DNA from 2 places in the Paenibacillus sp. J31R122 genome. Region 2 is predicted to be linked to the other one. Evidence: predicted binding sites of a transcription regulator. Region 2 holds the regulator's gene; the other holds the start of a gene.
The links. Region 2 encodes LexA, which represses DNA repair genes until DNA is damaged. Its sites were predicted from a motif close to CGAACATATGTTCG; they were not measured.

Region 1 (7,533 bases), 510 kb from region 2:
TGAATTAACAACCTCTGCGGCCGTATCCTTCGAAATACCACGCTGCTGAAGCTCTTGTTTAATCCATCTACGACCCTTCAGCCCATTTCGAAGTCGTTGCGCCGCAAATTGTTTGGCATACGCATCATCATCAATAATGTGTTCACTTTCCAAACGGTCTAGTGCATAATTAATATTGTTCTCTTCAAACTCTTTGCGCGTCAAATACTGCTCCAATTGTTTACGCGTTCTAGGCTTCGCTCCAAGATAATAGACAGCTAGCGCATATGCGCGGTACTGCTCATCTTCTCTGCGTATGTTTTCAATTTCTAAAGTTGTTAGCTGCTGCCCCTTCATTAACCGAAAACGTATTAATATATCTTCATGAACAAACAGTACAGGTTCTTCCGCTTCGCAGAAAATGTGATACCGTCTTCGTTCTTTTTTATCTTGTTTAACCGACATTATCGTATAGGTATTATCTTTTTCCTCGTTTATCACATGTACGGCTCCTTCTCTAAACAAAACATCGCCTCCCTATTGGGACGGCGATGCCTGTACATCTATCATGTTTACTATAATTTAATCTAAATCTTCGAATTCATCTTCATCTTCATCTTTGGAGAAATCAGCCGGCGTTGCTGTTGCTGCCAAATTGCTTGCATCACGGATTTGCTTCTCGATGATCAAAGCCGTGTCTTTATGGTCCTTCAAAAATTGCTTTGCATTCTCACGTCCTTGTCCAAGTCGATCACCATTATATGAAAACCATGCGCCGCTCTTCTGAACAATTTCCATCTCAACACCGATATCTACAAGGCTTCCTTCTCTAGAAATACCTTCACCATACATAATATCGATCTCTGCTTGCTTAAATGGCGGAGCTACCTTGTTCTTAACGACCTTGATACGAGTACGATTACCAACCATGTCATTACCTTGTTTGATTGTTTCAATACGACGCACATCAAGTCGAATACTGGAGTAGAATTTAAGCGCACGGCCGCCTGGAGTTGTCTCCGGGTTACCGAACATTACGCCAATCTTCTCACGCAATTGGTTAATAAAAATAGCGATCGTCTTCGATTTGCTAATTGCTCCCGATAGCTTCCGCAATGCTTGTGACATCAAGCGGGCTTGAAGACCGACATGAGAATCTCCCATATCCCCTTCAATTTCTGCTTTCGGAACTAGTGCAGCAACGGAATCGACTACAATAATGTCAACCGCTCCGCTTCGTACAAGTGCTTCGGCAATTTCCAATGCTTGCTCGCCCGTATCAGGCTGTGAAAGCAGCAGTTCATCAATATTAACACCAAGCTTATTAGCATAAAGTGGGTCTAACGCATGCTCAGCATCTATAAATGCTGCAGTTCCTCCGGCCTTCTGTACCTCTGCGATAGCATGAAGAGCAACTGTAGTTTTACCTGATGATTCAGGTCCATAAACTTCAATAATACGTCCACGCGGCAATCCGCCTATTCCTAATGCGATATCTAGAGCAAGTGAACCGCTGGGCACGGTTTCTACTTGCATGTGTGTTGATTCACCCAATTTCATAATTGACCCTTTACCAAATTGCTTCTCAATTTGGCGCATAGCCATTTCCAACGCAGCGCGACGATCCGACAACGATCTCACATCCTTCACTATTTATAATGTTATGATACCTTTTTTCGGACAGGTTGCCAAGCATTTTTTTCGAACATACATTCGTCTTTTTTGTGTCACCTCCAAATTAGGACATAAAAAAACCGCAGCGAAGTAATCTTCGCCACGGTTCTTCCGTAATTATCTACTAGTATAACATCCTATCAGCATTTGACAACTATTTTTTACATAATCAGACAATGTAGCTGTAATCACACGAAATCTATGCCTTTAATGAACGCCACAATTGATAGAACGCGGATTTAACAGCTCTTAAACGAATAATCGACCGATTACCGCTCAAGTTCATCGTATGCACCAATGTCGGCTTCCCGCGCTCTGCTATTGCGAAATACACTAGCCCAACCGGCTTTCCTTCCGATTCCGCGGGTCCAGCAACTCCGGTTAATGATACACCGAAATCAGCATCTGATAGCTCTCTAATCCGCTCCGCCATTAATGCCGCTGTAGACTCACTGATCGCACCGGGCGCGCCTTCTCCTTCAAGCTGAGACATCGGAATACCTAGAAGCTTATGCTTCATAACATTCGTATAGGTTACAACCCCTCCTAAATACTCTCCACTGCTCCCAGGAACGTTTGTAATGAGCTCGGCCAGCAATCCACCGCTGATGCTTTCCGCGCTTGCTAGCTTACGGCTTGAACGCCTTAGAAGATGTACGACCTCTTCTTCAATTGGAATATCCTTTTCCGCATACAAGTATTCGCCAACCAGCTGCTTTATTTTATTCACCGTTTCATCGATTTTCCGATCTGCGTCGGCAAGCGACTTCTCTTTCGTTGATACACGGATGGATACTTCACCCTCGTTAGCATAAGGAGCAATTGTCGGATCTGACTGTCCTTCAATTAATTCAAGCAGCTTTGCTTCGAGGTTTGACTCACCGATTCCCGCAAATTTCAACAAACGAGAGTACAGCGCCTGCATATCGCCTATCATCGACCGAAGCCATAGCTCGCCCGCGCCTTCCATCATCGGCTTCATTTCCTTTGGCGGTCCAGGCAGCAGCATGTACAAGGTTCCATCCACCGACAACCCATTTCCAACAGCAAGACCTGCTGTATTTTCCAGCGGTACACTGCCTTCGATCATCAATGCCTGACGCCGATTGCTTTCTACCATATGTATACCTCTCGAGCTGAATAAATGCTCGATTGCAGCCATGGACGGATCATGAAGAATGAGCCCGCGGTTTAGATAAGCAGCAAGCACATCTTTCGTAATATCATCCTGTGTAGGCCCAAGTCCTCCTGTAAAGATCAGCAAATCAGCACGGCTTCTGCCAATTTCAATTGCTTGTTTTAATCGATCGGCATTATCTCCAACAACAGTCTGAAAATAGACATCCACACCTAATCCCGCTAACCTTTGTGATATAAACTGTGCATTCGTATTTACGATTTGACCCAACAATAACTCCGTGCCTACTGCGATAATTTCTGCTTTCATCATTCATTCCCCATCTCTTACATATTCACAAAGCTGCCTTGCTTAGACACAAAAGCACCCTCCCGTAAACACGGAAAGATGCTTTTATCATTACTCGACCGGAATCAAATGTTTGTTTTTCATAAAATAATCAATACCTGAGTAAACCGTAATAATGGTCGCAATCCAGCTTGCATATACGTCAAACGGGAAGTCGATTAAGGCGAACGGGAAATTATTAAGCAATATCGCGATTATCATCGTAATTTGAATCGCTGTTTTCCATTTGCCCCACATGCTTGCTGCCATTACTGAGCCTTCAAGAAGAGCAATCTGGCGCAATCCAGTGACTGCAAACTCTCTACTTATAATTACAATCGCGATCAGTGCATTCAACTTGTTCATCTCAACAAGTGAAATAAGTACCGCTGCAACCAAAAGCTTATCTGCAAGCGGATCAAGCAGCTTGCCCAGATTTGTAACAATTTTGTTCTTGCGTGCTATGTAACCGTCTAGTCCATCTGTGCTTGCTGCCACGATAAATATAATTGCCGCAATGATCTGGTTATATGTTATGGAGAAGTCTGAAATAACAAACGACCCCAAGTCCATTTTGATGAGCAGAAAAAACATGATAACCGGCACCAAAAATATTCTGGCAAGTGTAATTTTATTCGCCAGGTTCACGCAATGACCTCCTTGGATAGTTCAAACTCGTAGGTGTGCGTTATACGAACCCCTTGTTCGTGGATTGAACCTGTTAATAATGTAAAATGGGCCTGATCTCTCTTGTAACGATGTGTGAGTAGCTCTGTTCGTTCTGCCATCTGCGTGTTCCAAACCCCTTCAAGAACGCTATTTCATTAAGTATAATACATGACCCTACACGTGTCAAAAACAGGAATAAAGGTATTTTACTATTGCATAAACATCAAACAAAAGCCTCGCCTCTCGACTATGCGATGAAACGAAGCTTCGTTAGTTATATAGAATTTATAAGTTTCACGCTTATCCATTTCTATATAACCACCGCGAAACGAGCTTTGCCGCCAAGGACGGCGACAGCCGTTTACGCTTGAAATATAGGAAAGTATAAGTTTTACCTTTATACTCCGCCTATATTTTGCGAGAAACGCTTTGTCCTTTGACAAGTACGACGAAGTCGTTTCTTCTTAATTACGAGCGATAGTTAGTAAATTGCAGCTCTACAGGTAAATCTGCTTCTCTTAGAAGCTTCATAACAGCTTGCAAATCATCAAGGCTTTTTCCAGAAACTCTCAGCTGATCGCCTTGAATTTGACTTTTCACCTTCAATTTCGAATCGCGTATCAAAATGTTGATTTTTTTGGATACATCCTGCTCAATACCTTGTCTTAACTTAATCCGTTGACGAACTGTATTAGCCGAAGCACCTTCGATCTTACCATAGTCCAAGTTTTTGATCGGCACTCCGCGCTTTACCATTTTGGAAAGCAAAATATCGAGTACGCTCTTCAGCTTGTAATCGTCCTCAGACGCAACGACTAGATCTTCCTTATCTAGTGTAATGCTGCTCTTACTTCCTTTGAAATCAAAACGTGTTTCAATTTCCCGCTCCGCTTGCTTAATTGCATTCGCAAGCTCCTGCATATCTACCTTAGATACGATATCAAAAGCATTTTCTGACGCCATGTTATATCTCTCCTTTAAAGGTTTTGCGAATGCAAAACCTACTTCGTAAGCATATTCTTAGTTTTGCGAATGCAAAACCTACTTCGTAAGCACTTCAAGCATTACTCCGTTTTTGTGGTACTGTTGTCAGCACCTTCAGTCGGAGTATCACTCGTGATCGGTGCTTCAACTGCCGCAGGTACCAGCAATAATTTTTTTGAACCCGCACGATCTCCGTCTGGAACAAGCACTCCATCCACTAGTATTTCCGTGAAATCAGAACGCCCGACATTGATGTAGATTGGCTCCTTCAGATCATAAGTCTTAACATCGCCGTCCTCAGCATTGCTATAGAAGAGCTTCTCCCCTTTGTTGCTCCCGGAACGAACCTCAACCCAGTTTTTACCACCCGCCACTTTTATTTCAACCTTATGTTCGCCTGCTGGCCCGATATCATATTGATCAGCTTTACCGACTATTTTGGCAAAAGTAACTGTTGTCAGCTCTTTTGTTGGCGGCGTAGGTGTTACAACTGGATTAACTGTCGATCCTCCGTTATTTGTACCATTATCGACTTTATCGGTAGGAGAAGGAGTATTGGAAGCATCTGTAATATTCGTGCTTCGATCTACCTTATCAGTAGGTGCTTCCTCTTTATTAATTACATAGATCCAGACTACAACGATGATCAAAATAAGAAAGGACCACATCATTATATTAAAGCCGATTTTCCCTATTCTTTCTGAGGATCGCGACTTTACGCGACGAGGCGCTCTAGCAGAGACTGGCTCGACTACATGCTCAACAGGAGCAGCTGGCACCTCATGCTGATATAGTCGAAGCACTTCATCAGGATCAAGCCCAACCGCTTCGGAATAGCTTTTCACAAATGCTCTGACGTAAAAGGTTCCTGGAAGCACGCGATAATCTCCACTTTCGATCGCTTCCAAATACCTTTTTCTAATTTTTGTTGTTTCTTGAATATCATCAAGTGTTAAACCGTGTTGTTCTCTCGCATTACGAAGCAATGCACCTAAATCAGACATGAGACGGTCTCCTTCCTTTTAGAAATCGTCATTATAGTTGGCGATAAAAGAATCGTACGATATTTCCTCATCCGGTGTATTGCGCAGCTCGACTATAATGTCGAAGTGGCTGTAATCGTACTGAGATTCTTTAATAAAAATATCTGGATGCTCGATAACCTTTGTTGAAGGCATAGCCATAATATCTTGAAGCAAGCCGTAATGCTTCTCATTCGAGCGTATTGTACTTACAATACCGTCAACAATAAAAATAGTATTCGGCTGCATTTCTTCCTCAGAAAGCTGACTGCGAACCGTCTGCCGCAATAAAGTTGATGAAACGAATGTCCAACGCTTGTTAGAACATACGCTTCCTGCTATGATAGACTCCGTTTTTCCAACGCGAGGCATTCCCCGCAAGCCAATGACTTGATTGCCTTCTCGTTTAAATATTTCACCTAAAAAATCAACTAAAATACCAAGCTCATCGCGAGTAAATCGGAAGGTCTTACGATCATCGGAATCACGTTCGATGTAGCGTCCATGACGAACCGCCAATATGTCTACGATTGTAGGCGTTCTCAACTTATTTACCGTAATATTGTCAACCTTCTGAAGCATTTTGCCAAGCAACTCTATCTTCTCATCATCATCCGTTTGTAAAAGCATACCACGAGTTCGGTCCTCGACGCCATTAATCGTCATAATGTTGACCTCGAGCATTCCAAGTAATGATGCAATATCACCAAGCAAGCCCGGTCGGTTTTTATGTATCTTATACTCCATGTACCACTGTTTTGACTCCAAAGCTGTCACCGTCCTAGGCCTCATCATATCGATTAATTTATTTTTTCACTACAGAGCATTATTCTACAATTTCCGGCACAATCCTGCAACCCAAAAAGAAACATTGCAGAAAAGCCTCCTATGGGAGGCTTTCCTGCTTCTGTTCCATTCTTGTTAACAAAATCGTCCCAGCGTCTGATTGCAGTTGTTATGATTTTTGAACGAGCTTAACCATTAAGCCGGCGAGCGCCTTGCGGTCCGCCTCATCGCCCACGTCCCATAACTCCTTCAACACACGTTGCTCTTCATTTTTTGGATCGACCTTCTCTTCGAGAAAAGTCCCGATTTCGTAAGCCAAAGACGCAATGGTTTCTTCCGTCATTCCGATCTTCTTTGCTTGCGATACACGGTCCGCCAAAAAATGCTTCCAAGTTCCAAAATTAGTAAGGACGGTTGACATGCCTCTTCGCCTCCTATTGGTTTAGAAAAGAATCATCAACAGTCATTATTTTGTATCAAAGCGTCATTAATTATGCAGAAAGCTTGTACATCAAAAAAGTAGTAATAAACAGTTAGGTATGCCAACCGCCATTAGGACTAATAATTTGACCCGTGATGTACGAAGACTCCGGCAATGATAAAAAATAAACAAGTGAAGCAATCTCATCGGTTGAACCAAAACGTCCTACTGGAATTTCTTGCTCCAAAGCAGCTTTTTCCTCCGCATTAAAGCCATTCATCATAATAGTATCTACCGCTCCTGGGGCAACCGCATTAACTGTTACACCAGAGGGCGCCAGCTCCTTAGCCAGCGCCTTGGTAAAGGCATTCATGCCACCTTTAGTCGTAGAATACAGCACTTCGCAAGAGGCGCCTGACATGCCCCAAATGGAAGAGACGTTAATGATTCGGCCGTATCGTTCAGCGATCATATTTGGCATAAACAGCTGGGAACAAAGAAACATTCCCTTCAGATTGACTGCCATTACATCG
Region 2 (7,533 bases):
TCAAGACTGGGGTGTGAAGTATGCAGAGGTAGATCTGCTTCCTGACGGAGGTCTGGATTGGGAGCGGATCAAGCAATCGATAACGGCCAATACTAAGGTGATCGGAATTCAACGCTCTCGGGGCTACGATTGGCGCGCATCCTTTACGGTTGCTGAAATTGCTGAAATTGTAAAACGAGTTAAAGCTTTTAAAGCCGATGTGCTTGTTTTTGTAGACAACTGCTACGGGGAGTTTACAGAGCTGCTCGAGCCTACTCAGGTAGGCGTAGATATAATGGCAGGGTCTCTCATCAAAAACCCCGGAGGCGGATTGGCCGAAACGGGAGGCTATATCGCGGGAACTGCCGAAGCAGTACAAGCAGCTGCTTATCGGCTGACTGCCCCAGGAATTGGCGGCGAGGTTGGCGCAATGCTCGGAACACTTCGTTCGATGTTCCAAGGCTTATTTCTGGCGCCGCATATGGTCGGTCAAGCGATTAAGGGCAGTATTTTGGCAGCTTATATGTTCGAGGAGCTGGGGTTTGAGTCTAAACCTCGATGGAATGAGCCGAGAACAGATCTTATTCAAGCGGTGAGATTTGGACAGGCTGAGCATCTTATCGCATTCGTTCAAGGGATTCAGAAAGCAGCTGCGATTGATGCCTATGTCGTGCCAGAGCCGTGGGATATGCCTGGGTATGAGAATGCTGTCATTATGGCTGCTGGAACCTTCATTCAAGGCGGAAGCTTAGAATTATCTGCAGACGCACCGATTCGCGAGCCTTACATTGCTTATATGCAAGGCGGATTAACCTACGCTCATGCGAAATATGGTGTTCTGACGGCGTTAAGCCAGCTTGTGGAGAGTGGTTTGATTGTGACCAAACCTAACATGACTTGACACATTTGAGGCGCGACGTTAGAATGGACATATATTAGAGCAACTGGAAGGTTGATGCGACATGGCTGATGATATTCGCAGAAATATGGCATTATTCCCAATTGGAATCGTTATGAAACTTACGGATTTAACAGCCCGCCAAATCCGGTACTACGAGCAGCATGAGTTGATTATTCCCGCGCGTACCGCAGGAAACCAACGTTTATTTTCGTTTAATGACGTAGAGCGACTATTGGAAATTAAATCGCTAATAGAGAAGGGCGTTAATATCGCCGGCATTAAGCAAGTCATGAATCCTGTATCTAAGGAATCTGATGACGCGACGATCGTAAGTGAGCAATCTGAGGTTAAACGTAAGGAGCTTTCTGATCAACAACTGCACAGATTACTTAAGCAGCAGCTGCTAGAGAAAAGACCAGGACAAGCTTCACTTATTCAAGGTCAATTGACTCGCTTCTTAAATAAGCGATAATAGAGCCAGGCTAACTATTGTTTTACAATCAAAGGAGATGATTCTATGGGTTACACCAAAGAAGATATCAGACGTATTACACAAGAACAAAATGTTCGATTTATCCGTTTGCAGTTTACCGATTTGCTTGGGACAATTAAAAACGTTGAAATACCAGTCAGTCAGTTAGAAAAGGCGCTCGATAACAAAATGATGTTTGACGGATCTTCTATTGAAGGTTATGTGCGCATTGAAGAATCCGACATGTATTTATATCCTGATTTGGATACTTGGGTAGTTTTCCCATGGGTAGCACAAGATAGAGTTGCCCGTTTAATTTGTGATATCTATATGCCTGACGGTACACCATTTGCCGGAGATCCGCGCGGCATTTTGAAGCGTGCGCTTAAAGAAGCTGAGGCAATGGGATATACAGCGATGAATGTCGGACCTGAACCGGAATTTTTCTTGTTCAAGACGGATGCGAATGGCGAACCGACTACAGAGCTTAATGACCAAGGCGGATACTTCGACTTGGCACCAATGGATATGGGCGAGAACTGTCGCCGTGAAATCGTACTTACTCTTGAAGAAATGGGCTTCGAAATTGAAGCGTCACATCATGAGGTTGCACCAGGACAGCATGAAATCGACTTTAAATATGCGGACGCTATTAAAGCGGCAGATCAAATTCAAACATTTAAGCTTGTTGTAAAAACGATCGCTCGTGAGCATGGCTTGCACGCGTCATTCATGCCTAAACCTTTGTTTGGCGTGAATGGTTCAGGTATGCACTGTCACCAATCCTTGTTCCAGGGCAACACAAATGTGTTTTACGATGAGAAGGACAAGCTAGGTTTAAGTGCGACAGCACGTCACTATATGGCGGGTATCTTATTGCATGCTCGTGCTATGGCGGCTGTTACTAATCCTACAGTCAACTCATACAAACGTCTTGTACCTGGTTATGAAGCGCCTTGCTACGTAGCTTGGTCGGCAAGCAATCGTTCGCCGATGATTCGTATACCAGCTTCACGCGGCTTAAGTACTCGTGTTGAGGTTCGTAATCCGGATCCTGCAGCGAATCCGTACCTTGCTCTAGCGGTTATGCTGAAAGCGGGACTTGATGGAATTAATAACAAGCTCCAATTGCCGGAACCAACGGACCGCAATATTTATATTATGACAGAAGAAGAGCGTCTTGATTCTGGCATTCCAAGCTTGCCTGTTGACTTGAAAGAAGCGTTAGACGAAATGCTGAGAAGCGACATCGTTTGCGAAGCGCTCGGTGACCATGCGCTTGCTCATTTCTACGAATTGAAAGAAATTGAGTGGGATATGTACCGCACACAGGTTCACCAATGGGAACGCGATCAATATTTGATGTATTAAAATAAGTAATCCCTTAGCGCTTTGAGCGCTAAGGGATTTTTTTGTAGGAGTGAGTCAATTCGCGATTGTTGCAATTACGTATACCTTATCTATAGGCTTGTACAACGGAGATTTATGATGTAAATATTCATAAACCATGATCCTTAAAGCATGCTCCTGCAGTTGTTTCTTTGGAAGATAGATTTTCTCTTTCGTAAGTATAAACAACTTGTTCTGATAATTCTCTAATCTGGCTTTCATATGGCATAGCATCACTAATATCTATCTTAATTGGCGAAAGTTCCGGGAAGGTATATGAGTCTACGGTTTTGAGATTGTGTCTCCTGAAGATTTAGAGCAGGTTTTATTTCTTTTCTTGTCTTGCTTTAATTAGCGACAACAAGCTTATTCCATCGGTTATAATTATTAAAATCGCAGCTATTATTGCTAAGTCATCAGCAGTCAATCCTTCTGTATCTTTTTTCATTAACCAAACCTCCTATACTTGTTCCCCATTAGTATATTCATTTATTGTTCAGTTGATAGGGCTTTTGGTAAGTAGATATTAAGTATTAGAGACAAAATTTTTAAAGAAACATCAAGTGCTAGAATCGCGGTAAAGCAGCCCAAATATGTATTTCTACGATCTATGAAAAAGGAGTTTTTGGATTAAGTACATATATACAGTTAGAACAATTGTTGCGTATTAAGAAATAGCTGCTTGGGAATATTGATTCATGAAAATAAATAAAAGGCCCATAGAATGGACCTTTTGTTAAAGGAATTCTTTATCTACAATTAATAATCATTAATTATTAATAACCCCAGCCACCAAATCCTGTACTACATGCGATAATTACCAATAAAATGAACAGCACCAGAATAAATCCCAAGCTGTTATTAACACCGCCAACGTATCCACCCATTAAACATTCACCTCTTTCCTCTTTTGTACATTATAGGTTATGCACTACTTTAGCTTCATGTTTGGGTGTTTGTACAGTAAAGAGGATCGACCAGACTAAATAATGTAGGAAAGATGTATGAGGAATAAAAGAAGGGTCTAAAGCTAACCATAAAATCGCAACGTTACTGTGTGATAATATAGGGGAGGCTGGATTAATGTTTAGATTGATTGTATTGGCAGCACTATTACTAATAACAGGTTGTACGAGTAATGGCAACATGACACAAAAGCAAGTGACTCCTAATCAAGCACGTATTCAAACTCAAGCTCATACTACTACACCAGCACGTATTCAAACTCATGCTCATACTACTACACCAGCACGAAACTTAACCCAGGCATCATCTACTGCTACGACGAATGCAGGGAAATCATCTATTTCGATGAAACAAGTGCCGGGTGCAGCTTCAAACTGGTTTGATTGGTTAAATCTCGGTCAGGTACCGGTAGAAAATCCAAGGAATCAAACACCAGTACAACCACCTGCAAATAATCCAGCACCAGTACAACCACCTGCAAATAATCCACCAAATCAAAACACTAATTCGTCTCAATTTGAACAGCAAGTTTTGGATTTGGTTAATAAAGAAAGATCCAAAGTGGGCTTGAACTCCCTAAGTAAGAATGCTGAATTAGCGAAAATGGCGATGGTCAAAGCACAGGATATGCATAATAACAATTACTTTGATCATAATTCTCCGACTTACGGATCACCGTTCGATATGATGAAGCAGTTCGGAATCACATACAGCTCAGCGGGAGAAAATATCGCAAAGGGCCAAAGCAGTCCTACGCAAGTTATGAACGATTGGATGAACAGTCCGGGGCACAAAGCCAATATTTTGAAAAACAGCTTTACCCAGATCGGAATAGCCTATTATAACGGTGAATGGGTACAAGAATTTATTGGCTAACTAACTATCAATATATGCCCGAGGATGAACAAAAAAACCGAAACCTGACACTTGATCACCTCGATTTATTATTTGTAAAGTCAATATGCTCTCAAGAAGGAGAAGTTACGTTATAACAAACAAAAGACCCATTGAAGGGTCTTTTGTTTGTTTGTAGTCAAAGTTTAGTGTCCTGGACTTAGGGACTTTATATCGTAATTGAATTTATTAGTAACCTCCACCAAAGACGCCACAGCTACAAGCGATAATTACCAATAAAATAAAGAGCACCAGAATAGTACCAGTGTTTGTAAAAGCTCCACCTACACTAGACATTTTTCATTCCACCTCCTTTTATTGAGTACTCTGTAATTTATGCACGTATTCTTCGATGTGATTGGATTCTTGTTACGTAGATACATAAACCGTGTCATAAGCCCAGAGCTTACACTGAAATATGTTGAAAAGGCAGTTGCAGAGGGGATTGCTCCTATTTTGGATATATTCGTATATCGGATAGCTTTTATTTTCTTGCAATAAGAGCGAATGTTTGGTATATAATAAGAACATGTGTTCTATTTATTGTTAAATGTCGTTTGCAAGGTTCAAGTGAATGGAGTTGTGTATAGATGCTTGGAGACCGAGAGCGAAAGCTGTTGCGAATTTTGTGGAATTTGAATCAATTGGAATGGGTAAAGAGTGACTTTACATTAGTTTGCCGGTTAACCGGGTGGTCAGACAAAGAAATCGCGTTATTATTGGATAATTTAATTGAGGACAAATATATAGAGAGGGATGAGGGGAATCATTTTGTTCGAGTGATTGAAGGATGGGATCGTACGTAAAATAGGTAAAAAAAAGACTGAATCCCGTATGCTTGCGCTTGGATTCAGTCTAGTTAGTATGTACGTTTTAGGCTAATTAATGAATATCACGGAATATTCCGATAACCTTGCCTAAAATCGTCACATTGTGAAGTCGAATAGGCTCCATGGAGGAGTTCTCCGGTTGTAGACGAAAGTGATCCTTCTCTTTGTAGAAGGTTTTGACAGTTGCTTCATCGTCTTCAGTCATTGCAACAACGATGTCGCCATTATTGGCAGTTGGCTGCTGACGAACGATAACATAGTCTCCGTTATGAATACCAGCCTCGATCATGCTTTCTCCCATTACGCTCAAAATAAAAACGCTGCTATCGCCTACGAAATGCGATGGAAGGGGGAAGTACTCCTCGATATTTTCAGTTGCAGTAATAGGTACACCTGCGGTTACTTTGCCGACTATCGGCACTTTGGATACAGAGAGAGGTATAATTCCATCTACACCTTCATTGTCTAATATTTCAATTGCACGCGGCTTAGTTGGATCTCGGCGAATAAGCCCTTTCTTCTCCAATCTGTCCAAATGACCATGAACGGTTGAGCTGGATAATAATCCAACAGCTTCTCCGATTTCTCGGACGGACGGCGGGTAGCCTTTCTCCCGAACTTCATTCTTAATAAATTCAAGAATCGAATGTTGTCGGTTGGAAATCTTCGACACTGCGATCACTCCAATAGTAGGTTTGTTGTAGGAAATTATAACATAGAACCGGAGTTCGTACAAACATAAGTTCTTAAGTACAGAAGTTCGTATTTTTTTGTTGACTACAAACGTTTGTTCGTGTATTCTGAAAACAGAACAAACGTTTGGGGTGCTGATGATGATAACTAGTCCAAGTTTTTACAAATCGATCCATACACAACCAGAGAGTAATTTAACAACAATTAGACGCCGTCTGCTGCCGGTTATGCAGCGGCATGCTGTGAAGATAGTAGTGAGTATCGCTTTATTTGTTTTATTGTTTACAAGCTTTTTGCTTATGGGTACTAATGCATCAGGGAGTGAAATTACACCTGCTTCGACGAACGAACAGGTTGTAATTGTAAATGCTGGAGACACTCTTTGGGAAATCGCCAAGCGTTTTAATGATGGCAGTGAGGATACTCGATATATAGTTTACCTAATTAAGGATCGGAATGGACTGCAGAATGCAAATATTAAGCCTGGTCAGCAGCTCATTATTCCGAATTGAACATAGGAACATTAATTAATAGTTTGCAAATACAACACAATCGATAGCTTTCCGAACAAGCAGGATGAATGACTTCTGCATGTTTAGGAAAGTTTTTTTGTTTGAAGTGAAGGGGAAGAAGACTTTCAGAACGTCTATTAATAGGGACATTAATGAACGGAGGTTAATAACAAAGTATGTAATAGGCTCGAAAGAGTTGGTTATACCACAGCTTTTATATTAAAATAGATTAGATTGTCAATTTTTGTAGAAGGAGAACCCTATATGTTACGTGTTGAAGGCTTATCCCATTCTTTCCAAACGGGGAGTGAAACGACTCCAGTGCTCCAGCAGATAAGCTTTACTGTGAGTAAGGGAGAGATGGTCGCGCTGCTAGGCAGCTCCGGCTCCGGCAAGTCCACCTTATTGAATTTGATGGCGGGCTTAATGAAGCCAACAGAAGGCAATATTTACATTGCCGATCATAATATTGTATCGATGAATGAGAACCAATTAGCCGAATTTAGGCGAAAGCATATTGGATTTATTTTTCAAGCATATGAGCTGGTTGCACATCTCACCGTTCGTGAAAATGTAGAACTTCCGCTAGTATTTCAGTCGATTCATCCATCAGTTCGTAAACAAAAAGCGCTCGATTTATTAAAGCAGGTCGGTATTCCTGAAAAAGCGGATTTGTTCCCATCTCAGCTATCGGGAGGGCAGCAGCAGCGTGTCAGTATTGCGCGTTCGCTTATTACAGAGCCTTCGGTCATATTCGCAGATGAACCAACAGGGAATTTGGACACGAAGACGGAAGAAGAGATTATAGCTATTTTGAAGCATTTGAACCATACGATGAAGACGACTTTTATTATTGTTACACATGAGCGTGAGGTAGCCATACAGACACAAAAGATT

Region 1: recA (recombinase RecA) is a predicted target of LexA. The motif match lies at 1,682-1,695, and genes of this name have one in related genera.

The regions. Positions count from the first base shown of each region.
Region 1 is NZ_JBWDNM010000002.1:119,506-127,038, reverse strand. Features, by position in the region: gene AC0YN7_RS03685 (regulatory protein RecX) at 1-504, opposite strand, end outside; gene recA (recombinase RecA) at 562-1,611, opposite strand; gene AC0YN7_RS03675 (competence/damage-inducible protein A) at 1,853-3,100, opposite strand; gene pgsA (CDP-diacylglycerol--glycerol-3-phosphate 3-phosphatidyltransferase) at 3,191-3,766, opposite strand; gene AC0YN7_RS03665 (YajQ family cyclic di-GMP-binding protein) at 4,256-4,750, opposite strand; gene AC0YN7_RS03660 (RodZ domain-containing protein) at 4,852-5,775, opposite strand; gene AC0YN7_RS03655 (DUF3388 domain-containing protein) at 5,794-6,561, opposite strand; gene AC0YN7_RS03650 (DUF3243 family protein) at 6,749-7,000, opposite strand; gene ymfI (elongation factor P 5-aminopentanone reductase) at 7,113-7,533, opposite strand, start outside.
Region 2 is NZ_JBWDNM010000002.1:630,875-638,407, reverse strand. Features, by position in the region: gene AC0YN7_RS06085 (methionine gamma-lyase family protein) at 1-880, shown strand, start outside; gene AC0YN7_RS06080 (MerR family transcriptional regulator) at 942-1,352, shown strand; gene glnA (type I glutamate--ammonia ligase) at 1,398-2,723, shown strand; gene AC0YN7_RS06070 (hypothetical protein) at 3,067-3,189, opposite strand; gene AC0YN7_RS06065 (YjcZ family sporulation protein) at 3,518-3,628, opposite strand; gene AC0YN7_RS06060 (CAP domain-containing protein) at 3,825-4,583, shown strand; gene AC0YN7_RS06055 (hypothetical protein) at 5,192-5,407, shown strand; gene lexA (transcriptional repressor LexA) at 5,484-6,104, opposite strand; gene yneA (cell division suppressor protein YneA) at 6,262-6,636, shown strand; gene AC0YN7_RS06040 (ABC transporter ATP-binding protein) at 6,901-7,533, shown strand, end outside.